Regions from separate parts of the Acetobacter sp. JWB genome, predicted to be linked through region 1. Evidence: riboswitches for the same ligand, from Rfam matches in the RefSeq annotation. Region 1 holds a riboswitch; each other region holds the start of a gene.
The links. Region 1 has a riboswitch for cobalamin ahead of DS739_RS12315 (carbohydrate porin). Riboswitches for the same ligand answer to the same signal wherever they lie in the genome.
Positions count from the first base shown of each region.

Region 1 (8,121 bases):
GCATCGCCAGAAAATGGGGCGCGGGCGTTCAGCTTTTCGGCCAGCTCAATATAGGCTTCGTAAGCAGAAACCTGAAAAGCTGTGTGGGTAAAGCGATCTAGCTGCTTTTTAACAGCATCCATCACTTTTGGGTGGCGGTGGCCAACGTTCAGAACGGCAATGCCGCCTGCAAAATCAACATAGCGTTTGCCTTCCACATCCCATAGTTCAGCATTTTCTGCGCGATCTGCAAAAACGGGGGTGGAGGTGGCAACACCGCGTGGCACAGCATGGGTGCGGCGGTTCAGAAGGTCTTTATTCGTGGCCATTAATACGGGCTCCCGGGAACTATGTTGCGGGCAAAGTTATTTCTGTTCCGTAAAATGTTTCACACAGGAGGGGGAGGAGATTTTTTGTTGCCTCTGTGGTGATAAAAGGTCACCGCTCTTTCAGAGCACATATACCGTTCCGCACAATGCTTAGCTGCCATTAGGGCAGAGAGGGGGTGTTCTGTGTTTCCAGTTCCACCTGTTCCAAAAGCCAGTTTCGGAATGTGATGAGGGATTTTTTCTCCCACGTGGCTGTGGACGCGCGCAGAAGATAAGCCCCCAAAGCCACTTCTCGCAGTGGGGTTTGCGTTGGTTGCACCCGCACCAGATGGCCTGTTTCAAGATCATTCCCCAGCAGGAAAATATTGCCCAAAGCAATTCCTTCTCCCGCGCGGGCAGCAGCCAGTGTGATGTGGGCCTGCCAAAGGCGCGTTGCGGCAGGCAGTTTTGTGCAGGCAACATTCTGCGCATGAAACCAAAGTTTCCATTCGGCTTCATCTTCTTCTTGCAACAAGGGTGCGCGGAGTAAATCTGCTGTTGTGCGAGGCTGTCCTCCCAGTTCTGTCAGGCAGAGGGGGGCAGCTACCGGAAAAACATCAGGCCGGGCAATAATCATGCTGCGTGTGTTGCGGGGTTCTGCTAACGGCGCATCATCTCGCACATAGCCGATATGAGCATGATTATCTGTTTCCACGCCGGTAACATGGAACGCCGTGTTGGCATCTACCGGGCGTAGCATAATTTCTAGTTGAGGATGTGCGCGCCGAAAAGTGGAAAGCCGTGGTAGCAGCCAATGGTAAGCAAAACCATGCGCACAGGTAATGGTAAGGGGCGGCGTATGGTTGCGAATATCTGCCGTAGCTGTGGCCAGTTCTTCTAATAGTGGGGTTATGCGGGAATAATAGGTGTGGCCTGCTAATGTAAGGGTGCCTGTTTCCTTATCCCGCAAAGGGGTGCCCAGAATATTTTCCAGATCTCGAATATGGCGGCTGATGGCTGCGTGATCCACACGCAGCTCTGCTGCGGCGCGTCTAATTCCGCCTGTGCGTGCAAACGCCGTAAAGGCGTTGAGCATGGCAAGAGGTGGAATGCGGTATCGTTGGTCCATAAGCCGCCAGTCAGGGGTAAAGTGTGGAGGAACTGGTGGGTTAAAATGCGGCTGCTGGCAAGAGTTATCCATGCAATTCAGGCAAAGATTGAAATGTGAGGCAAAAATAAGGTAAGGGTTGCGCCATCTTGCAACGGTCCCGCGCAAGCGGGTTTGAAAGGGAATGCCGGAGGTTCTGTATCAGAACCAAGTCGGCAACTGCCCTCGCAACTGTAGGCGGAGAGCATATTACTCCTTGGTCGCTTTAAAGTGGCAGCCACTGATGGTAGCATCGGGAAGGCTGAGTAACGTGCGATGACCCGCAAGTCAGGAGACCTGCCGTTGTTGTCTTGTTTAACCGCCGGGCGAGGGAATCGGAGGTGGATAGTGTACTATGCTTACTCCTCTGCCTTTGGCAGGTTTTTCCGTTAATTCTTCCTGTTGTTTTGCCTTCACGCTGCACGGTGAAGCGTAACAATGCCTATCTTTACAAACAGAACTTGGAAGAAATTTCCGTATTCTCTGCATTGCTTGCTTCTGGCCGGAGGTGTGTTGGGCAACTTGCCTGCCTTAGCGCATGGTGAGGAGACGCAGATTGAGCAGGATCGTCGTCGGTTAGGCAATTCTGGGCCTTTGATTGAACAGATTGACCCGGCCACGGTGCGGGATTCCCAACGCGCATCCGAAGATGCGGCTGCCGAGAAAAAGGGCGATGACACACCCGACATGAGCGACCACCTGCTGGGCAACATGTGGGGCGCGCGAGACTGGATGGCCAAACACGGTATCAGCTTTGACATTCAGGAAATAGATGAGCTGTGGGGCAACGCCACGGGGGGCTCGGCCTCGGGGGCTGATGGCGCCAGTGGATCAGGCACCGGCCCTGCCTATGATGGGGTAACCATGCCTACCCTGACAGTGGATCTGGAAAAGCTGATCGGCCTGAAGGGCGGCACGTTCAATGTCAGCGCCCTTCAGTTGCGTGGACGCTCTATCTCGCAGGATCATCTGGCCAACTTCAACCCCGTCAGCGGGTTTGAGGCCGATCGTTCCACCCGTCTGTTCGAGCTGTGGTACCAACAGTCTTTTCTGGATGGCAAGCTGGACGTCAAGATCGGGCAGCAGGATCTGGATACCGAGTTCCTGATCAGTGATTACGGGGCGTTGTATCTGAACTCCAACTTCGGCTGGCCCATGGCGCCATCGGTCAACCTGTATGCGGGTGGGCCATCCTGGCCGCTCTCTTCCCCCGCCATCCGTATCCGTTACCGTCCAACAGATAAGTTCACCTTCATGTTTGCCGCAGCGGATGATAACCCGCCGGGCAACCGCAACAACTCCTTTGGTATTCAAAACGGGGGCAACAGCGCAGACCCCACCAACCAGAATACCCATGATGAGGATGGCGCCAACTTCAACATGGGCACTGGCGCCCTGCTGATTACCGAACTGCAATATGCCCTCAACCCCCAGCCTGATGACATGTCACATGTCACCAAGGATCCCGGCCTGCCAGGTATCTACAAATTGGGTGGGTATTACGATACCGCCAAGTTCCCTGATTATCGTTACAACAATCAGGGCAAGCCACTGGGGAGTGCGGCTGACACCACGGGCATTCCGCGGTGGGATCGGGGCAACTGGATGGTCTATGGCATTATTGACCAGATGATCTGGCGGCCCTCGCTCCAGTCTCCGCAGTCTGTGGGTGTCTTTGCACGCGCCACGGGTAATGGTGGGGATCGGAACATGATCAGCTTTGCCATTGATGCGGGTATCAACCTCAAGGCTCCGTTCAAGGGGCGTGACAATGATACGGTGGGTCTGGGCTGGGGCATTGGCCGGGCTTCTTCTGGCCAGCGGCGGTATGACCGTAACTCTGGTGCGCCTGTGCAGGGTAATGAAAACCATCTGGAACTCACCTATCAGGCGCAGGTCACGCCTTGGTGGGTCATGCAGCCAGACTTCCAGTATGTCTGGCACCCCTCTGGCGGTGTAACAGACTGGACAGGTAACCGCCTCGTCGGGAACGAAGCCATCTTCGGGCTCCACTCCAATATCACTTTCTAGGGGCGGGGGAGCAGCAGGCGTGTTCGGAATGCCCTTGCTGTTAGGCTTTGTCATTCTATGATGAGGGCCGACCAAACCATGACGTTCTGTTTCAAACTCTTTTGTGCCTGCTACGGTGGGCTCTGTTAAATAAAGGATACAACATCATGAACACATCTGTTCATACAGCTATGCCGGTTGCGGCAGCGGGCCAGAGCATTCCGGTTCGCGCCATTCTGCCTTGGGCTGTTTTCGGTCTGATTGTTTCTGCACTGCTGATCTACTTTGTGGGTGCAGAGCAGGGCGCTACTTCCCTAATTTCCGGGCATGCCGTGCATGAATTTGTGCATGATGGCCGCCACCTGCTTGGTTTCCCCTGCCACTAAGGCACTAAAAGAAAGTTTTACTCATGGTTGGTCGTCTTTTAGCCCGCGGCATGGTCGCGGGCATTCTGGCTGCATTGCTTTCTTTTGTATTTGCAAAATTTTTTGGTGAACCGCAGGTTGCTTTAGCTATTGCGTTTGAAGCTGCGCAGGATGCTGCCGCAGGTGCGGCGCCAGAACCTGAACTGGTAAGCCGTAGCGTGCAGGCATCTTGGGGGCTGCTTACTGCTGTACTCATGTATGGCGCAGCATATGGCGGTATTTTTGCTATTGTTTTCGCATTTGCGTACCAACGCCTTGCAGCATTAAGCCCACGCAGCATGGCTTTGTTGCTTGCCAGTGTTGGGTTTTTAACGTTTGTGTTGATACCAGATTTGAAATATCCGCCGAACCCACCCGCAGTTGGTCAGGAAGAAACCATTGGCCTGCGGACGGAAATGTATTTTGCAATGGTTGGCCTTTCCATTGCAATTTCCATGATTTCTCTGTTGGTAGGGCGGGCGCTTTCTAATGTTATAGGGTATTGGAACGCTGTGGTATGTAGTATTGTTCTTGGGCTTGCGCTTGTTGCCGCAGTGCAGTTTGGCCTGCCAGACATCAATGAAGTGCCAGATAATTTTCCCGCTATTGTGCTGTGGCGTTTTCGGGAAGCATCCATAGGGATGCAGATTGTTTTGTGGTCAGTTCTGGGGCTGGTTTTTGGTGCTCTGGCAGAAAAATGTCTGCCATCGTCCAATAGTGCAGTGCGCAAGACTGCTTGATTTTTTAGTGATCGGTGTGAATGGGTTTTGTGGGAAATAAAATTTTTCCACAAAACCTAATAAGGCAAACGATTTTTCTAAATATTCTCTGTGCATAATGCACATTAAAAAAGCATTTCCTGATGTTGTATTGTTCTGCGCCGTGATAACATTAACATACAGGAAATGCTTTTTTATTTATTGTCTTTAGAAAGTGATATTGGAGTGGAGCCCGAAGATAGCTTCGTTCCCGACGAGGCGGTTGCCTGTCCAGTCTGTCACACCACCAGAGGGGTGCCAGACATACTGGAAGTCTGGCTGCATGACCCACCAAGGCGTGACCTGCGCCTGATAGGTGAGTTCCAGATGGTTTTCATTACCCTGCACAGGCGCACCAGAGTTACGGTCATATCGCCGCTGGCCAGAAGAAGCCCGGCCAATGCCCCAGCCCAGACCCACCGTATCATTGTCACGCCCCTTGAACGGAGCCTTGAGGTTGATACCCGCATCAATGGCAAAGCTGATCATGTTCCGATCCCCACCATTACCCGTGGCGCGTGCAAAGACACCCACAGACTGCGGAGACTGGAGCGAGGGCCGCCAGATCATCTGGTCAATAATGCCATAGACCATCCAGTTGCCCCGATCCCACCGCGGAATGCCCGTGGTGTCAGCCGCACTCCCCAGTGGCTTGCCCTGATTGTTGTAACGATAATCAGGGAACTTGGCGGTATCGTAATACCCACCCAATTTGTAGATACCTGGCAGGCCGGGATCCTTGGTGACATGTGACATGTCATCAGGCTGGGGGTTGAGGGCATATTGCAGTTCGGTAATCAGCAGGGCGCCAGTGCCCATGTTGAAGTTGGCGCCATCCTCATCATGGGTATTCTGGTTGGTGGGGTCTGCGCTGTTGCCCCCGTTTTGAATACCAAAGGAGTTGTTGCGGTTGCCCGGCGGGTTATCATCCGCTGCGGCAAACATGAAGGTGAACTTATCTGTTGGACGGTAACGGATACGGATGGCGGGGGAAGAGAGCGGCCAGGATGGCCCACCCGCATACAGGTTGACCGATGGCGCCATGGGCCAGCCGAAGTTGGAGTTCAGATACAACGCCCCGTAATCACTGATCAGGAACTCGGTATCCAGATCCTGCTGCCCGATCTTGACGTCCAGCTTGCCATCCAGAAAAGACTGTTGGTACCACAGCTCGAACAGACGGGTGGAACGATCGGCCTCAAACCCGCTGACGGGGTTGAAGTTGGCCAGATGATCCTGCGAGATAGAGCGTCCACGCAACTGAAGGGCGCTGACATTGAACGTGCCGCCCTTCAGGCCGATCAGCTTTTCCAGATCCACTGTCAGGGTAGGCATGGTTACCCCATCATAGGCAGGGCCGGTGCCTGATCCATTGGCGCCATCAGCCCCCGAGGCCGAGCCCCCCGTGGCGTTGCCCCACAGCTCATCTATTTCCTGAATGTCAAAGCTGATACCGTGTTTGGCCATCCAGTCACGCGCGCCCCACATGTTACCCAGCAGGTGGTCGCTCATGTCGGGTGTGTCATCACCCTTTTTCTCGGCAGCCGCATCTTCGGATGCGCGTTGGGAATCCCGCACCGTGGCCGGGTCAATCTGTTCAATCAGAGGCCCTGAATTGCCTAACCGACGACGATCCTGCTCAATCTGCGTCTCCTCACCATGCGCTAAGACGGGAGTAGTCAGAATTGTCGCGTAAAGACAAAAAAACTTTAGAAATTTTCTATTTATTTTACGGGATTTTTGCATGGTTGTAAGCTGCTCTGGTAATTGGCGCGGATGATCTGCATTTAGCAACGGATAATCATTCTCAATTAGAGCGTATAAAAATGCAATTAGAATGCTGTCTTCATAAACGCAGGGCTGGAATGTAAAAAAGAGAGGGCAATGCCCTCTCTTTTAAAACATCATTATTACTTCTGTGGGTATTCAAAAGTGAATGATTCTGTAAAGGGCTGCCAAAAGCCCGGCGTGCCGGTTTCTTTATCTGTGTGATGAATAAACCCGTTGGCTTCCGGTGAGCTGTAGTTAAACACAACCGTGTAGCTGCCAGGGCCATCCATTTTAACATTGTTGGCGTAATGCGGGCCATCTTTTGCTGTCATGGGGTGCAGCGTGCCCTGATTTTTCCAGCTGGATCCTTTTTTGGTCAGGGTGTAATCTACCTTCAGGTAGGGAACCCAAGCACCATCAGGAAAGCCCCACTGGTTATCTGCCGTGGCATGTACATCGGTTTCCAGATGAATGGTATCTTTGCCCATCGCCATGTCAGATGTCATGGGCATCATGTCAATATCAAGCAGGTAGTTTGCTGCAATTTCCATGTCATGCGCATGCACGGGGCCACCCACTGGGTATTCGCGGGCTGCAGCCGGAAGAGCGATGGCAAGGGTAAGAACCGATGCCGCGGAAAGAATTGAAAGATAGGATTTCATATGTCTGCACCTCAAGTTTTTGTAAGGCACAGTGGCAGATATTTTCTGCGCACCTGTGACTGATTATGAAGCGCTGGATTGAGGACGTGTGCGAACAAAGCGTTCAGCAACAACCAGTCCGGCAAGTGTCAGCACCCATACAAGCAGCTGAATGCCCATTGGTCTATCTGTGTATCCAATCAGAACTTTGGCCGTGCGCCCAAGCATGCTGCCATCAGACAGCAGCCAAGATGTATCCCAGATATCGTAACCCATGGCGGGGATCAGATCATCATTCGCAAGGATGGCAGCAGCCTGACTGGCCATGCCAGCAGCCAGAAAGGAGACCAGAACATTCGTGACTGCAAAAAGATGTTTCAGAGGAATGATAATCAAACCTCTATAAAGAGCCCATGAAAGTGCAGCTCCCCCCAGAACGCCAAGGAGGCCGCCTGTAAACATGGGCACAAAACCGGTATGTGCGGAAACAGCAATACCATAAAGGAACAGCACAACTTCCATGCCCTCGCGCAGAACAGCTACTGCAACAACAGTAGCCAGAGCGAAAAGAGAGCGGCTTCCTTCTGATACTTCATTGCCAACACTACGCATTTCCTGAGCAAGCTCGCGGCCATGGCTGGCCATCCAGATAACATGCCATGAAAGCATAAGAACCGCGATGCACAGGATAACAGCAGAAAAAATATCCTGCCCGTTTCCTGAAAAAGCCTGAGAGAGTTCACCCGCAAACATGGCTACAATTGCTGCACCAACAACACCTGCGCCAATGCCTCCGGAAACCCACCATCCGCGCCCCGGAATGCCCCGTGTGGCTGCCAGCACAATGCCAACAATCAACCCGGCTTCCATAACCTCGCGAAAGACAATAATCAGGCTTCCAAGCATAATTTACTTCTTTTCTTCTGCTGTAACTGTACCCTTGGCCTCGTCTGGGTGGTAATCATCAAAAAAAGTATAGGTTCCAGGGTGAAGAGGCCCAGCATGCACTTTGATTGTTCCTTGTGGAACAACAATTTTTTCAAATTTCATATCGTAACTTTCGAGCTCATCAGTTGTTGTGTCCTGATTATTGAGTTCGATCAT
Region 1 covers NZ_CP030871.1:2,600,424-2,608,544, reverse strand. Annotated here, with positions in the region: gene gabT (4-aminobutyrate--2-oxoglutarate transaminase) at 1-308, opposite strand, end outside; gene DS739_RS12320 (LysR substrate-binding domain-containing protein) at 469-1,416, opposite strand; cobalamin riboswitch at 1,534-1,754, shown strand; gene DS739_RS12315 (carbohydrate porin) at 1,873-3,465, shown strand; gene DS739_RS12310 (CbtB-domain containing protein) at 3,612-3,830, shown strand; gene DS739_RS12305 (CbtA family protein) at 3,854-4,588, shown strand; gene DS739_RS12300 (carbohydrate porin) at 4,775-6,352, opposite strand; gene DS739_RS12295 (iron transporter) at 6,517-7,068, opposite strand; gene DS739_RS12290 (FTR1 family protein) at 7,102-7,923, opposite strand; gene DS739_RS12285 (cupredoxin domain-containing protein) at 7,927-8,121, opposite strand, start outside.

Region 2 (8,121 bases), 900 kb from region 1:
TATCGGTAGAGAGAGAATAAAACGGCACTGTTCTTTTGTGAGATCTTTTGCCGCCAGATAGGGCCTGCCTGCCCCATTCTGGGTGGGGAAATCTATGACATTACTCATGATCTGTCTCTTCAGGTTCACACTGTTCAAGAAATCATAAATTCAACTTGCACACGACAATACAGATCCATCGCAGCTTTCTGTGCACCAATCAGATTCTGAACCGCTATATAGGTTTGCACGTAACTTGCTTCCGGCACGTGCGCTGGCCTGTCAGTCAGCGCCATCGCCATTTCTATCGCTGTATCGAGAAGCGGCCTGAAATGTGCTTCCAGATAGTCACCACGCATCTGATGGTCTGTTGGTAGATTGGAAACAGTCATCTGGAAAAGATCATAGCCATTCTGCTGCAATTGTTCTTCTTCAGGTAAAGCAGCATCTGTTCCCAGCAAGGAAATTATACAGGTTCGATCAGGCGCCAGAAGAATGATCTTTTCCAGCAAAGGATGAAAAGCATGGGAAGGTGGCGCGATAAAAGGCAATCTCATGGGGCCGCCTTTTCTACACTCTCTGGCGCCTGACCACATCGCCTGAGCAGATCACGAAGTTGATTGATAACCGGGAAGACTTCCCGATTGTGATCTCCACCGAGGTCTTTCCATGCAGCCTGTTCCAGCTCGACAATCTCGCGATCTTCAAAGAAGACGCGCTCCGTGAATGCGACCAGTATTGGCCAGGCAATATCCAGTAAAAAAGGCACTTTCAGTCGTTTGATCGACAACAAACCGAAAACACGGTTGGTCAGCTCCTCACGATCCTGCGGCACATAAGAGATCCATAACTCCATCACGGGTTCCTCACTCCCTTGCGTTTCAATACGCAGGATCTGGTAAGGATATTGTGTCCTGATGGTCATGACATCCCGGTAGGCAAAATCCCGACCATCACGGCGTCTCTGGCCGTAGATCAGCGCCTCGCTCAAAGGCTGTTTGCCGCCGGTTCGTGCAAAGGTGTAGCGGGCCTCCACAAAATCCTCTCCGTGATCCATTCCGAGGAACCGAGGCTTCATTTTCCCGACCAACCGACTGTGCAAAACCTGATGATTCATATCCATCAGGTTTTCATGCATGAAACTGTAATGACAGTTCACCACCTGCCCGAAGCGCCGCGTGCGATAGCGCCTGTCTCTCACCCTTGGAAAATCAGGAAGCGCGGTCGTCGCCGCAAGAGACTGGTCTCCCATGAAAACAAAAATGAGCCCATCTTTTTCGCGGCAGGCCCAACTTTTGAGACGCAGACATTGCGCTTCGGCTGAAACATTCGGCGAAACACATTGGCCGTGCCGGTTATATCTCAGACCATGAGCAACGCAGCTTATCAGGTCACCATGGACGTTTCCTTTGCCAAGCAGAACCTGCCGATGGGCGCACAGGCCATCCAGAGCATAAGGAATGCCGCTTTTGGGGCGCACGACGACGATATGCTGTCCTGCAAACCGGACATCGATTGCCTTTTCCCGTCCCAATTCACGGGACCATGCGACAGGATACCAAAAGTTCGGATTGGTTCTGACACGTCTTAAATCAATCTGTACCACGCACGCTGAATGATCTGAAATTTGGTGAAGTTCGTTTTCCATTGCCTCGGCTTTTCAACTGGCTCAGCGCAAAGGAAACAATACAATCCCTCGTCATGGAGCATCGTGTCGTCTCTCACATTTTGTCTGAGCAAGTGTACCCGTTATCAATTATCGGACAGAATGCATGATTGTCCGGTGACTGACTCTGAAGTGTCTAACGAACTAATGCTGTTTGCAGCACAAAAGCATCATTTGTATATCGGCCAGAAATGATGGGGTAAGCCCCCCTGACCTGAAAAGAGTCCATCGCCTGATTCATCAGGAGTGACCGAGGCATGAGGCAGACAGGCATATATTCTCTCCTTCCTTCGGTCATCCCGCCCGACGGTTGGTGGCTGAGCAATGGCAGGTCTCCTGGCTCACGGATCATGGCCAACTGGTTCCAACCTTCCCGTTCCTATGAGAACAGTGGTCCACGTTCAAAGTGAACGAACCAGCGGCATACCGCCTACAGTTGCGGGAGCAGCCTCCGACTTTGCTTCCGGCCGATTGTCTGACCAGAACATAACGGAGTTCCCTATTAACCCGCTCGCGCGGGACCATTGAAGCGTTTGCTCCTGCACCATGCCGCCAAACGCATCCCACGTGCAAGCTGGAACATTCTGGAGCTGCGAAAGGCAGATATCAGTTTTTCGCATGTAGACCGAGACCGGATTGAGCTGATGCCCTGAAAACAAACATTACGCCAATCAGTTTCTGACTGCGTCTTTTCCTGAGGCAATGCAGCCACATTAGTCCATGAACAATATTGATGTATTGATGAAATCAAATCATTTCTGCTCACGGGTTCGTTCAGGCATAAAGCTACCATGACGATGACCACCACCGCCTAAAAAACTCAGAAGACAAACTTGGGGACGCCATGCCCCCGTGCCCGCATTCTGGTTTGCGGTGGAAATAGGAATGCAGAACAACAATGATTCAGGATTCGACATTCAGTATCCATCGGCTTCGTTTCGATGAAAACTATCATCCTTCCGACAGAACCCGCCTTACAACCAATTTTGCCAATCTGGCGAGAGGGAAAAGCCGTCAGGAAAACCTGCGCAATGTCCTGCGGATGATAGACAACCGGTTCAATGATCTGGCGCATTGGGATAATGCCAACAGAGATCGTTACACTCTTGAACTTGAAATCGTTTCTGTGGAGATGGATCTCGCCTTTGCAGGCAAAAGCGGTAGCTTTCCTCTGATCGAAGTCCTCTACACAACAATTGTTGATAAAAACGCCGACAAACGGATAGAGGGCCTCGCCGGAAACAGTTTTTCCTCGTACGTGCGGGATTACGACTTCAGCGTGTTGTTACCGGCTTACAATAAAGAAAAAGCCAAATTCAGTGTTCCCCATAATTATGGAGACCTACATGGAAATCTCTTTAAAAGCGTTATGAACTCGTCTGCTTACAAGCAGAATTTTAAAAAATTACCGGTTATCTGCCTCAGTGTCTCGACCAATCGCACCTATCATCGAACGGAAAATCAGCATCCTGTTCTCGGCGTTGAGTATGAACAGCGTGAATTTTCTCTGACAGACCAGTATTTTAAAAAAATGGGAATGCAAGTTCGTTATTTCATGCCGCGCAATAGTGCTGCGCCACTGGCCTTCTATTTTTTTGGTGATCTGCTGTCTGACTACTCTGCTCTTGAACTGATCAGCACCATAAGCGTGATGGAATCTTTTCAGAAAATTTACCGTCCTGAAATTTACAATGCCAATTCTGCCGCGGCTGACTGTTATCAACCGAGCCTAAAACATCAGGACTATTCCAACACCCGCATTGTCTACGATCGGGAGGAACGTACACAACTGGCGATCTCACAGGGACACTATACGGACGAGCATTTCATCAAGCCATATCACGACATTCTCGAAAAATGGTCTGCCGGTTACGTCGCCTGATCCATCAGAAATACAAGGTTACCTCTCATGAAAACACTCCTCCCCACCTCAACGGCTGGCAGCCTGCCGAAACCCTCATGGCTCGCACAGCCTGAGACACTCTGGTCCCCCTGGAAATTGCAGGGGGAAGAGCTGGTCGAAGGTAAGCAGGATGCGCTTCGCCTGACGCTGGACGATCAGAACCGTGCTGGCATTGATATCGTCAGTGACGGCGAGCAGACGCGTCAGCATTTCGTCACGACCTTTATTGAGCATCTCAGTGGTGTCGATTTCGAGAACCGTCAGACAGTCAAAATTCGCAACCGCTACGATGCGAGCGTACCATCCGTTGTCGGCGCCGTAGCGCGTGAAAAACCGGTTTTTGTCGAGGATGCAAAGTTTTTACGCACCCTGACAAAGAAACCTATCAAATGGGCGCTCCCCGGCCCCATGACGATGATCGACACGCTCTATGATGGCCACTACAAAAGCCGTGAAAAACTCGCCTGGGAATTTGCCAAAATTCTCAATCAGGAAGCAAAAGAACTGGAAGCGGCTGGTGTCAACATCATCCAGTTCGATGAACCCGCCTTCAATGTTTTCTTTGATGAGGTCAATGACTGGGGCATTGCCACATTAGAGAAAGCTATTGAAGGGCTGAAGTGCGAGACAGCAGTTCATATCTGTTATGGTTACGGCATCAAAGCCAATATCGATTGGAAAAATGCTCTTGGGGAAGAGTGGCGTCAGTATGAAGAAATCTTTCCCAAACTGCAAAAATCCAATATCGATCTGATTTCATTGGAATGTCAGAACTCCCGCGTTCCAATGGATCTGATCGAACTCATTCGTGGAAAAAAGGTCATGGTTGGCGCCATTGACGTGGCCACCAAAACCATTGAGACGCCTGAAAAAGTCGCCGATATTCTGCGAAAAGCACTTCAGTTTGTTGATGCTGACAAGCTTTACCCCTGCACCAATTGCGGTATGGCACCGTTACCGCGTGATGTAGCGCGTGGAAAACTGGATGCTCTGGGCGCAGGTGCGGAAATTGTTCGAAAAGAACTTTCGGCCGGCTAGGTAGCTCTGCGGGTTTCTATCATGGACGGCAGGACACAGGTCTTGCCCTCCATGATGCCAGAATTTCCGGAGACATCAGCAGTCTCACCACGTCTTCCGCGCTGTATAAAGCCAGCGAGAAACGCCCTCGATCCTTTATCATTTTCGTTCCAATCGGCCGAAGCTTGCCGTCACGCGTCCATCTGATACGTTCCCGACTGGAAACTCCCAAAGCATCCTGAAGAGTGGCTGGTGTGAAAGGGCGTGTGCAGATTTCCTCCACTGTCGTGATCAGTTTTCCAATATCGCGCGCTTTATTGGTCGTGGGGCACGCCATGTCCAGAATGTGCTCGAACCGACGCAGTCGTTTCCGACATTCCTGCCTTCGGCAAACAATAATCCTGTGATGTTCTGAAAGAAAATCCACAAATCGCGTCAGACGTTCGCCCTTTGAAAGGGCCAGACGTTCAGGTGCATGGAGATAAGACAGAATATCTCTGACAAGGGCATGATGTATGGGTCGTTTCACCGTTCAAACAGTATTTTGTCCAGATCAACGGAACCACGGGTTTACACAACACGGACACCCGAACTGACTTTCCTCATCAGGGATGCTGTCCTCCGGTTCATCACATCTCAGAACTGGTTCGTGCTGTGGTTTATTATCACGTGTCGTAGTGGGTGGAACTTCACCGAACAAACAAGCTTCGTCATCTTGTGTGTGATCAGGCCTCATCATCAGTTCCATAATAGAGCTTGCCAAGCTCGATCGGCGAACGCCCCTGACTGCGGCGGTGAGCATTGGTATCACGCAGGGAATAGGCGCAGCCGCAATATTCCTGCTGGTAGAACTTCTCCTGCTTGCTAATCTCGATCATTCGCGCGGAGCCCCCCCTTTGCGCCAGTTGAAATCCCAGTAGGAAAGTCCTTCATAAAGGGATACGGCGCGTTGGCCGCAGTCATTGATCTGCGCCATGTTCTTCCATCGTGAAATACCGAGTGAACTGGTCATCACCGGAAAACCATGCTCATGAGCGTAAAGCGCTGTGTGCTCGAAGCGCATATCGAAGCACATGGTGCAACGCACACCGCGTTCCGGTTCCCATTCCATGCCTTTCGCACGGGCGAACCAATTATCCCTGTCATAATCGGCATCGACGAAGGGGATGCCATGCTTATCAGCAAACCGGATGTTTTCGTCCTTGCGAAGAAGATATTCCCGCTCGGGATGGATGTTCGGATTGTAGAAGAAGATCGTGTAGTCGATACCCGATGCGGTCATGGCCTCCATCACCTCACCCGAACAGGGTGCGCAGCATGAATGGAGGAGCACCTTCCTGTGCCCATGCGGTGGAGTCAAAATCTGCCGGGGTTTCTCGTTCATCGGAGACTTCCGTTTTTTCCAAAAGGCCTGTCACATTATGAGATGCGTTCGTCTGCATCGGACGCACCCCAAGGATATGGGCAATCGCGTACGTCAGGTCAGCACGGTTCAACGTGGAGACATGAAACTCGTTAATCCCATAGGTCTGCAAGGTACGGATCTGTTCCACCGCCACCATACTGGCAACGATACGACGAAGTTCAGGATTCTTCGCCGTCCCATCGAACAGATGCCTCAACCATGCCGGGACAGTTACCCCACACACAGCCGAGAAGCGCACGATCTGCTCGTAATTTGAAACCGGCATAATGCCAGGAATGATGGGGGCAGTAATTCCGGCCGCCAGACACCGATCCAGAAAACGCAGATAAATTTCACTATCAAAGAAATACTGCGTGATGGCCCGCGTGCCCCCCGCATCAAGCTTGCGCTTGAGGTTATCCAGATCAGCTTCCGGGCTTAACGCTGTAGGATGGGTTTCGGGATAAGCGGCGACAGAAATATCGAAATCCGCGATACGACGCAGACCGGCAACAAGATCACTGGCATAGGTATAGCCACCCGGTCGCGGACTATCATCAACAGCGCCTGCGGAAGGATCGCCACGCAGGGCCACGATATGATGAACACCAGCATCCCGATAGCAACGGGCAAGATCATCTACGGCCTCGCGGGGCGCACCGACACAAGTCAGGTGGGCGGCGGGGATAAGGTCTGTATTCCGCTTCAGACGCAACACCGTGGAAAGAGTGCCGACCTGCGTGGTTCCGCCAGCCCCATAAGTGATTGAGACAGAGCGGGGTGCGAGAGGTGCCAAACGCCGGATACACTGCCAAAGTCGTTGCTCCATTGCGTCAGTTCGCGGTGGGACAAACTCGAAGGACAGAATTGGGGTTTCGGAATTACACGACAACAGTCTGTCGATACGCTTTTCCGACAGCCATGTGCTCAAAATGCCTGTCATGTCAGCCGGAAGTTCTCACCGCGTCCAACTTTTCCTTGAAAATGTCGGGAGAAAGATTGAAGCCACCGTTCGATCCACTGTGAAAGTGGTCGTGAATGTCGTTGGAGACCATGGTCTGCATCCGCATGAATGATTGATCCTTCATAGTAGAAGTTTATAAAAATGAACTGAAATGATATATTTTTATGGCTATATGAATTTCGTGCATTTATCGGACAAAACATGGGCATTCTGGAACGCAGCCATCTAACAATCATTCGGGAAGTTGCACGGGAAGGTTCGCTGACGGCTGCCGGAGCGCGTCTGAATCTGACCCAACCAGCACTCAGCCATTCTATCCGCAAGATTGAACAGCAGCTTGGTGTCAGGATATGGCGGCGGGAGGGGCGATCCCTTGTTCTTACGCAGGCTGGTGAATGGCTTTTGTCTCTGGCAAACCGTCTGCTCCCTCAGTTTGAACTGGCGGAAAGCCGTATTGAACAATTCGCAAATGGCGGGCGCGGTACATTGCGCATCGGAATGGAATGCCATCCCTGTTATCAGTGGCTTCTGAAAGTCGTTTCACCCTATCTGGAAAGATGGCCAAAGGTCGATGTGGATGTGCGACAGAAATTCCAGTTCGGCGGGATCGGCGCACTGTTCAGTAATGAAATCGATATTCTGGTGACCCCTGATCCACTTTACAAACCCGGTCTCAAATTCACACCAGTATTTGACTATGAATTGGTTCTGGCTGTCGGCCCCGAACATCCTCTTCGGAAAGCCAAATTTGTCTTGCCGGAACAACTGGCAGACGAAACATTGATTACCTATCCAGTTCCATCTGAACGGCTCGATATTTACACGCAGTTTCTGCAACCAGCGGGAATTGGACCACGGCAGCAGAAGCAGATTGAAACGACGGACATCATGCTGGTGATGGTGGCGCATGGAAGGGGCGTTGCAGCACTTCCTCGCTGGCTTGTGGAAGAATATGCCACACGCTTTGAACTTTATCCGGTGAAACTTGGCAAACAAGGCATTGCGAAACAGATATTCCTTGGTCATCGGGAAACCGATGAAGATATTAAATACCTTGAAGATTTTATAACGTTTGCTTCAGAAAGCTGATAAATTCAATTCAGAAATAATTGAGCATTCTGCGGATGGAACAGCTTACGTCGGGGTATCCCTAGTGAAAATGCGCTGCGAATTGATAGAAACATTTC
Region 2 covers NZ_CP030871.1:1,696,012-1,704,132, forward strand. Annotated here, with positions in the region: gene DS739_RS08035 (hypothetical protein) at 1-108, opposite strand, end outside; gene DS739_RS08040 (hypothetical protein) at 135-536, opposite strand; gene DS739_RS08045 (Rieske 2Fe-2S domain-containing protein) at 533-1,627, opposite strand; cobalamin riboswitch at 1,954-2,186, opposite strand; gene DS739_RS14575 (hypothetical protein) at 2,170-2,298, shown strand; gene DS739_RS08050 (DUF1852 domain-containing protein) at 2,544-3,527, shown strand; gene DS739_RS08055 (methionine synthase) at 3,555-4,586, shown strand; gene DS739_RS14170 (hypothetical protein) at 4,606-5,094, opposite strand; partial or broken gene DS739_RS14645 (epoxyqueuosine reductase QueH) at 5,291-5,949, opposite strand; gene metF (methylenetetrahydrofolate reductase [NAD(P)H]) at 5,861-6,913, opposite strand; gene DS739_RS08070 (LysR family transcriptional regulator) at 7,136-8,023, shown strand.
Region 2: another riboswitch for cobalamin. It lies ahead of DS739_RS08045 (Rieske 2Fe-2S domain-containing protein); the one in region 1 lies ahead of DS739_RS12315 (carbohydrate porin).

Region 3 (8,121 bases), 660 kb from region 1:
CATATTCAGGATAGCCCACGCTTTGCATGGCGCGGGCTGATGCTGGATGTAAGCCGCCACTTTATGTCCATCCCCACCGTTGAGCGGCAGCTTGATGCCATGGAAATGGTAAAATTGAATGTACTGCACCTGCATCTTTCAGATGGCGCGGCATTTCGGGTAGAAAGCAGGCATTACCCGCGCCTGCAAAAAATCAGCAGCCACGGGCAATATTACACGCAGGCCGAAATCCGTAATCTGGTGCAATATGCAGCAGAAAGAGGCATTCGCATTGTGCCGGAATTTGATACGCCGGGCCACAGCTTTGCCATGCTGCTGGCCTACCCACAATACGCCTCTGTCCTACCCATGAACACAACAGACCGTGCCGAGATCAACCGCGCGGCGCTAGACCCCACAAACCCCGCCACCTACAGTTTTGTGCGTGGGCTGTATGCTGAAATGTCCGCCCTGTTTCCAGATCCCGTATTCCATATTGGTGGGGATGAGGTGGTGGCCAAACAATGGACACTGACACCCCGCATTGCGCGCTACATGCAGGCGCATCATTTTGCCACACCGGCTGATTTGCAAGCCAGTTTTACAAACCGCGTGGCGCAAATGCTCAAAGCCGATGGCAAAATCGTTATGGGGTGGGATGAGGTTCTGGCGGCCAATGTGCCGCCCCACACCATTATAGAAAGCTGGCGCGGCCCAGCCAACACAGTAAAAGCCGCAGAGGCAGGCCTGCCCGTGGTGGTGTCTGGCCCATATTATCTGGATAGGCTGCTGCCTGCCTCCGCCTATTATGAGACAGACCCGCTAGACACCCGCAAGGATGCCGCAGAGGCACAGGCCGCAGCCCAAACAACTGGCCCCGGCGGCACCATTGCCACCCCCACAGACACCAAACCCGATGCCCCCGTACCCCCATTAACAAAGCAGCAAAAAACCCTGATACTGGGGGCCGAAGGCGCATTGTGGACAGAAGTGGTGGATGAAGACATGCTGGATGCCCGCCTATGGCCCCGCATGGCCGCCGTGGCGGAGCGGTTTTGGTCTACTCCACAAAACTGCGTGCCTCAAACCCTGTATGGCAGGCTGGCGATGACTCAGGATAAACTGGATCTTATGGGCCTGAAAAGCCGCGAAGATGCCGATGCCCTGCTAGACCGCCTTGCCGCGGGTGAAACACAAGCCCCGCGTGTGCTGCTAAGTGCTGTTTCCCCCGTACGCAATTACGCCCATAACCACAAATTTTTACAAATCCGCCATAAGCAAACGGCCACGGAACAGGATTTAAATACCCCATCAGACATTGCCAGCCCAGATAGCTTTGAGGCTGAAAGGTTTAATGCCGAGGCTGCTGCCTTTGTAAACGGCAAGGTGGAACTCAAGCCAGAGCTGGAACGGCAACTCACCATCTGGGCGGATAATGATGCCGCGTTTCATCAGGTTGCAGCCCGCCATGCTGCGCTTACACCCGCACTAGCGGCATCTACCCGGTTGGCCGCCCTTGCCCGTGCCGGGCTGGCGGCACTGGGTACAGAGCGCACACCCGGATGGCGTGAACAGGCGCGGGAAACATTGGATGCAGCGCGCAAGGACATTGCAGCTTCATCCTCCATCCATGTTGTCACCAATACACCCCAACCTGCGGGAGATTTAATCCAGCGTATTGTACCGGGTGTGGAAGCCTTGGTAACGCGCGAAGGTGGATTAACCCTGCCCTAAGAACGCATTTTTACAAACGCGCTACCGCAGCATATGTCTGTATGGCTGCACGGACACGTGTAAAAACGCTACTCTGCTTACTCTGGCTGTGCCGTGCATAAATCCCACGGTACAACGGCGTTTTCTACCCGCCGCGTGGTAACACCGTAAGTTTGGCGCACCATCTCATCTGTCAGGCTGGTAGGGGGAATGGTATGCCGAATACGGCCCTGCTGCATGAGCACCAAGGTTTTGCAAAAACGTGTGGCCAGCAACAAATCATGCAACACCACCACAACGCACGTGCCCCGTGCCGCCAGTTTGCAAAACACCTGCATAACCGCCAAGGCATGGGCAGGGTCTAGCGCGGCTACGGGTTCATCCGCCAGCAAAATGGGGGCCTGCACCGCTAAAGCACGCGCCAGCATAAGCCGTGCACGCTCTCCACCAGAAAGTTGGTTGGCTGGGCGATCCGCCAACCCCAGCAACCCCACTTCCGCCAAAGCCTGCGCCACTGCCGGATGATGCAAGGCCTGTGTGGGAGATTCCCCATAAGGCAAGCGCCCCAGCGATGCCACCTCCCGCACTGGCATGGGCGGAAATGGCGGCACATCCTGCGGCATATACGCCATAAGCCGCGCACGCTGGGCCAATGTAAGCTGTTGCAAAGGCGCGCCATCACACACCACATGCCCCTGCGTGGCGGGTAACAAGCCCGCCATAATACGCAACAGCGTACTTTTGCCAGCACCATTTGGGCCTATTAATGCTGTTACGCTTCCCGCCTCAAATTGCACAGTGGCAGCTTGGAGAAGCTGCGCGCCCTCTATGCTGAACCCAACATTCTGCACATTTAACATGACAGCATGTTCCGTTTTCTAAACAAGATAACACGGTGGAAAAACACAGGCGCCCCCACCAAGGCCGTTACCACACCCAACTGCAATTCTGTGCGCCCGGCTATAAGCCGCACTGCCAGATCTGCCGCCAGCAAAAGCGCAGCCCCGCCCAAAAATGCTGGCACCATAAGCCGAGATGGCCGATGCCCCGCCAAAGGCCGCAACAAATGCGGCACCACCAGCCCCACAAACCCGATAGCGCCAGAAACCGCAACGCAAGAGCCCACAGCCAATGCAGTGCCCACAACCACGCGCATTTGCACGCCCCCAACACCACCAAGCCGAAAACCAAGGCTTTGGGCCACGTCCTCCCCCATTGTTAGGGCATCCAAGGCGCGGCCACAGCCCATAAGCAGGGCACACCCCACCACCACGCCGGGCAAGGCCAGCAGCACATCATTAAGGGTGCGATCTGTTAAAGACCCCATAAGCCAGTGCATGATTTCAAACGTAGCATAGGGGCTGGGCACCAGGTTCAGCACCAGTGCGGTAAGGGCTGCGGTAAAACTGCTCACTGCCGCACCAGCCAACAACAGCACCAATGCGCCACCACGCCCCACCAGCGCCACAAGCAACGTGGCCGTCACCAATGCACCGGCCAAACCACCCAAAGGCAGCAAAGCCGAGGCTATTTGAAAAAGCCCTGTATAGAACACACAAACAGCCCCAAGGGCTGCCCCACCAGAAACACCTAAAAGCCCCGGATCAGCCAGCGGGTTGCGCAAATAGCCTTGCAGCACCGCACCACTTAGCCCCAACGTGCCGCCAACCATAAGGGCCAGCAACATACGCGGCAGGCGCAACTGCCCCATAATAACCGCACCTATGGAATGCGCACCGGCCCACCAATCTGCCAAGGCTGCTGGCACGTTAATGCTGCTTTCCCCCCACCACAAAGAGGCCACAGCCATAACAGCCACCAGCACCACCAACAGCGTGTTCAGCACAACGGGGCGCAAGGGCTTCATGGTTGGGTTTCCTTTACCGTAGGCTGCGTAATGGGTGGGTTTTGAAAATTCTTTGCGCCATCAGTCACAATGCTATCCCGCGCGTGACGTAATGAGGCAACGGCATCCAGCGTTTGTGGCAACCCACACAGCCAAAGGCGCGCTGGCACATCCACAACATGTGGCGGCGCAAACATGGCCAGCATAACCGGGTTGGCCAGCATGGCCTGTGCAAGAGAATGGCCGGGGCCGGAGGGATCGCGCACCAGTAAATCTGGGTGATAAGCCAACAGCACTTCCAGCGGTACGCGCCCGCCCAAAGGTGGCGTGCCTGCCGTGGTGGCAAAGTTACGCAAACCGGCATGAGCCAGCACATCATCGGGCAAACTATGGGCGTGCACCACAAAGCCATTGGCCTCATACACCACGGCTATGGGGTCTGATAGTTGGCGGGTGGTAGCAAGTTCCGCCAACCGGGCTTGAAATGCCGCTACAAGCTGCCGTCCGCGTTCGGGGTGCCCCACCGCATTGGCAACTTGCATGATCTGGTCTGGAATATCCGCCAAGGAGGATGCGGGGGAAAGCGTAAGCACTTTGGCCCCTACCTCCTTTGCAGCCCGCACAGCCAAGCGGGCTGTAAAGCGGCCTGCCAGCACCACATCTGGTTTGGCGGCCAACACTGTTTCCGCCGTGGATTGCAACACCGGCACGTCCTGCGCCTGCTGGCACAACACAGATTCCGTGCAATCCCGCGCCAAAGTGGAAAGACCTATAATATCCTTGTGGTCTGCCAACATAAGGGCAAGCTGATCTGTGCACAGGTTAAGCGATGCCACACGCTCTGCCCGTGCTGCCCCCGGCGCAGGCACCGCAAGGGCTGCACCCAGTACACACATACCCACCCGGCGGAGGATTACGGAAAGCTGCATCAGTAATTCAGCGTAAAGCCGCCATAGCCTGCGCGGCCGGGCTGAAGGTAGCCTATGGGGCTTTCATACTGGCGGTTCAGCAGGTTATCTGCCCGCGCAAACACTGTTACATAGCGGTTGATTTTATAACTGGCCGCCAGATCTATGGTGAAATATCCGTGATCTTTACCGCATGTGCTGCAATACTGGTACGTATCGGAAATAACAGGCACATCACGCGCGCCGCTGACATACAGAATATTGCCCGAAAGCGAGAGCCCATCCACCGGCTGCCATGTGGTGTTGAAATTGAACTTGTGCTGCGGGCGGCGTTGGAGTTCTTGCCCGGTAGAGGCATCTCGCGCGTGGGTCCATGTATAGTTCAGGTTGAAATCCAGCGTATCCAGCGCTTTCCAATCCAGATACGCTTCCACGCCATACATGCGGGCACGGGCGACGTTATTGTAGGAATAGGTGGAGTAATAATTTTCGTAAGAACTTACGGACTGGATAAGGTTGCGCACGTGGTTTTCATACCATGTGGCCCCAAAATGCAATTTGTCATGCGCCAAGGTTTGTTCTACGCCCACATCATACCCTATCAGGCGCTCGGCCCGCAGGTTGGGGTTCCCCTTTTCTGCATAGCTGGTGGAAATCTGGTTGGCAAAAAGCTGATACAATGAAGGGCCATGAAAGCCACTGCCTGCACTGGCCTTGATAACCGTGCCGCTGTGCGGAATATGAATGGCCGGAGCCACGCGCCACGTCACATAATTGCCGTAGCGGGAATTGGCGTCATACCGGATATTGGCCGCACCATATAAAATCTTGTTCCAGTTACCCTGATACTGCCCATACCCTGCCGTGGTATCCATGCCCGCACTGGTGCTGAACGGCGTGGAAGATGGCGCGCTATTTCCTTGGTTGGAATTAAACGTGTCATGAAAATGCTCTGCCCCCACAAGCAGAGATCCGTATTTATCCAGATTGACGGTGCCGTGCCAGTCTATCTTGATACGGCTGGTGCGGTAATATGTGGGATCATACTGCAAGGCATCGCCTTCCAGCGTGGTGCCGGTTTCTGTCCAGCTTCTGCGGCCTGTCATATACCCCAGACCAATGACCTGATCGAACCTGCCACCAAATGAGGACAAATGCGCCGTGCCCCGCACAATGGCCTGATTTTGCGTGGTATGTTCACGCTCGCTGCTGACATCACCGTAATATCCCAAGCGGCTGTAATATTCATCTTCCATATTATAGCTGCTGTAGGTGTGCAGATTGCTCTGGATCAGCCGGGCCGTTAGCCCCAGATCAAAATTATGCGTCACATCATAGCCAAGGCGAATATTGGCGGAGCGGTTATCGTTTCTATCCCCCCGGTGGCGCTGCTCCTTATCTGCGCCAAAATAGCGCCCGATATAACGCGGGATTTCATGAAAGCCATCCTGCCGGTAATGAGAAAGCTCTACATTGTAATGGAACTTTCCCTTACTGCCGCGCGCGCCCATAACCTGATTAAACGTGCCGTAAGATCCACCTTCTACCCGCACAAAAGGGGTGAACCTGCCCTGCCCTTGCGCGGTGGTTATATCAATCACCCCGGCCATGGCATCCGCCCCGTACAGGCCACTTTGCGGCCCGCGCAAAATTTCTATGCGGCCCATGCCATCGGTTACAAACTGCGCGGCATCAAACGCACCAGAAGTGGAGCTGCCATCGTTAATATCCATGCCATCCAGCCGCACTTTTACCTCGTTGGCATTGTTGCCACGCATAAAAATAGAGGTGGTGCCCCCAAAACCGCCCGAACGCACCACATTCAGCCCCGGTTGGCGGGCCAGAATATCTGTTAACGTGCGGCGCTGCTGGGTGAGTATCTGCTTTTCTGTCACGATCGTCATGGCCGTGCCAATTTCATCTGCCCGCATGGGCCGCCGTGCGGCACTAACCGTAATGTAATCCGGGTACGCCTGTGCGCTGCGCGCTTGCACAGCTTGCGTGCCCTCCACCCCGGCCAAAACAGGCGCATTTTGTGGCGCCGGAACGGTGGTAGCTGGTGTTGCTGCCGCCTTGGTGGCAACAGTATTTTTGCCCGTTGATGTGGCGGGGGTTGGGGCATCTGCCGCCCAAACGGCGGTGGTTTCTACCAGCAGCAAAGATGAGCCGGTAAGCAAAAGGGTTTTAAGGCGCATGGCTTTAGGCAATCTCGCGGTTTAACAGCGTTGCCACGAGACCTGGCCCGGCTTTTTCCACCACAGGGGCACAAACCACCCCATAGGCTGACCGCTAGCCCAACCTGCCAGCACACCCCGGCTGACATGCCCCGTCTGCAACTGTGTGCTGATGGCAGGTCTCCTGGCTTGCGGTTTTTTCGGTTGTGGCACCCCTTCCCGGAAAGGTTTGTTCCAGTGGGCCAGCGCGTAAGGCGCTGTGCGTGCACATCCATGCCGCTTACAGTTGCGGGGACAGCCCGGGAATATCGCAAAACCATTGCAGGCAACGGCGCGGGCACCCGGTTCCCTTTTCATTCCCCTAAGGGGAAACCATCATGCGGTGTGGTTTACAGGCTGGAGGTGGCTTGTCAACAAAAGCACGCCACGTTTGGCAGGCGGGCTTTAGGCCTCCCGCGGGAGGCGCTGAGACTGCGAGCGGATCACCTGCTCCTCATAATCCAGTTCCTGCTGGAGCTTCCATTCTGTTTGGTCATTGATCTCTCTGCGCGATGTCATATCTCGCATGGCCTGCCGTTCTGCCCGCAGCAATTGCAGGCGCAGGGCCAGATCCATACGCGCATGGCGCAATGCCCGGTTACGATCCAGCGGCGTAATGCGCGGCGTTTCATCCTCCTCTTCCAACCGGCTGTGATACAGTTGGTAGAGGCGGTCTATCACCTCCTGACGCAGGGCTTCATCTGCGGCACCTTGCCCCTCCGGCTTAGCCAGTGCTGTGCCCTTTGGGTTGGGCGCAGGCGGCTGCGTGCGCGCTTTTGTAAGCACTGCAAGGGCTGCGCGTATCAGTTTTTGGCGGGCCATGTTTTCTTCCTGCGCATTCTTATCCACCGTTTCGTGCGGTAAAAAACGCAGGCACAGAGGAATGAACACACTGGCCGCCAGCAGGGAAAGCACAATTACACCTGTAGCCGCCACCACCACGGCATCGCGCATGGGAAAGGCATCTGTGCCATCCGCTCCTTCTGGCAGAGAGAGCACAGCCGCCAGCGTAACGGCCCCGCGCACCCCGGCAAATGTCAGCAACAAGCTGCCTGCAAAGCCCGTGGGTTCAAACGGCAGGCTGCCAATACGCGCCACCACCCAACGGCCAAAAACGGATGTCCATACGCCTGCAAACCGCATGGCCAGCATAATGGCGTATATTTGCACCACAAACAGGCTAACCTGCCACAAAGCCACATCGTATTTATGGCCCAACGCCACGCCATGTTGCAGCAATTCTGGCAACTGCAAGCCCAGAAACAAAAAGATAAGCGCGTTAAAAACGTAGCTGACAATGTTCCATACGGTTGTGGCCTGTAGGCGGGTAAAGGTGGCGGTATCCTCTATCATACCGGAAAGTTTAAGCACCATGCAGCCTGCCACGGCGGCCAGAATGCCCGAACATTCCACCGCTTCCGCCGCTGCGTACATTAAAAATGGCAAGAGCAGCACAAAGATG
Region 3 covers NZ_CP030871.1:478,847-486,967, reverse strand. Annotated here, with positions in the region: gene DS739_RS02285 (beta-N-acetylhexosaminidase) at 1-1,713, shown strand, start outside; gene DS739_RS02280 (ABC transporter ATP-binding protein) at 1,791-2,552, opposite strand; gene DS739_RS02275 (iron ABC transporter permease) at 2,546-3,559, opposite strand; gene DS739_RS02270 (ABC transporter substrate-binding protein) at 3,556-4,467, opposite strand; gene DS739_RS02265 (TonB-dependent siderophore receptor) at 4,467-6,641, opposite strand; cobalamin riboswitch at 6,777-7,012, opposite strand; gene DS739_RS02260 (Na+/H+ antiporter) at 7,065-8,121, opposite strand, start outside.
Region 3: another riboswitch for cobalamin. It lies ahead of DS739_RS02265 (TonB-dependent siderophore receptor); the one in region 1 lies ahead of DS739_RS12315 (carbohydrate porin).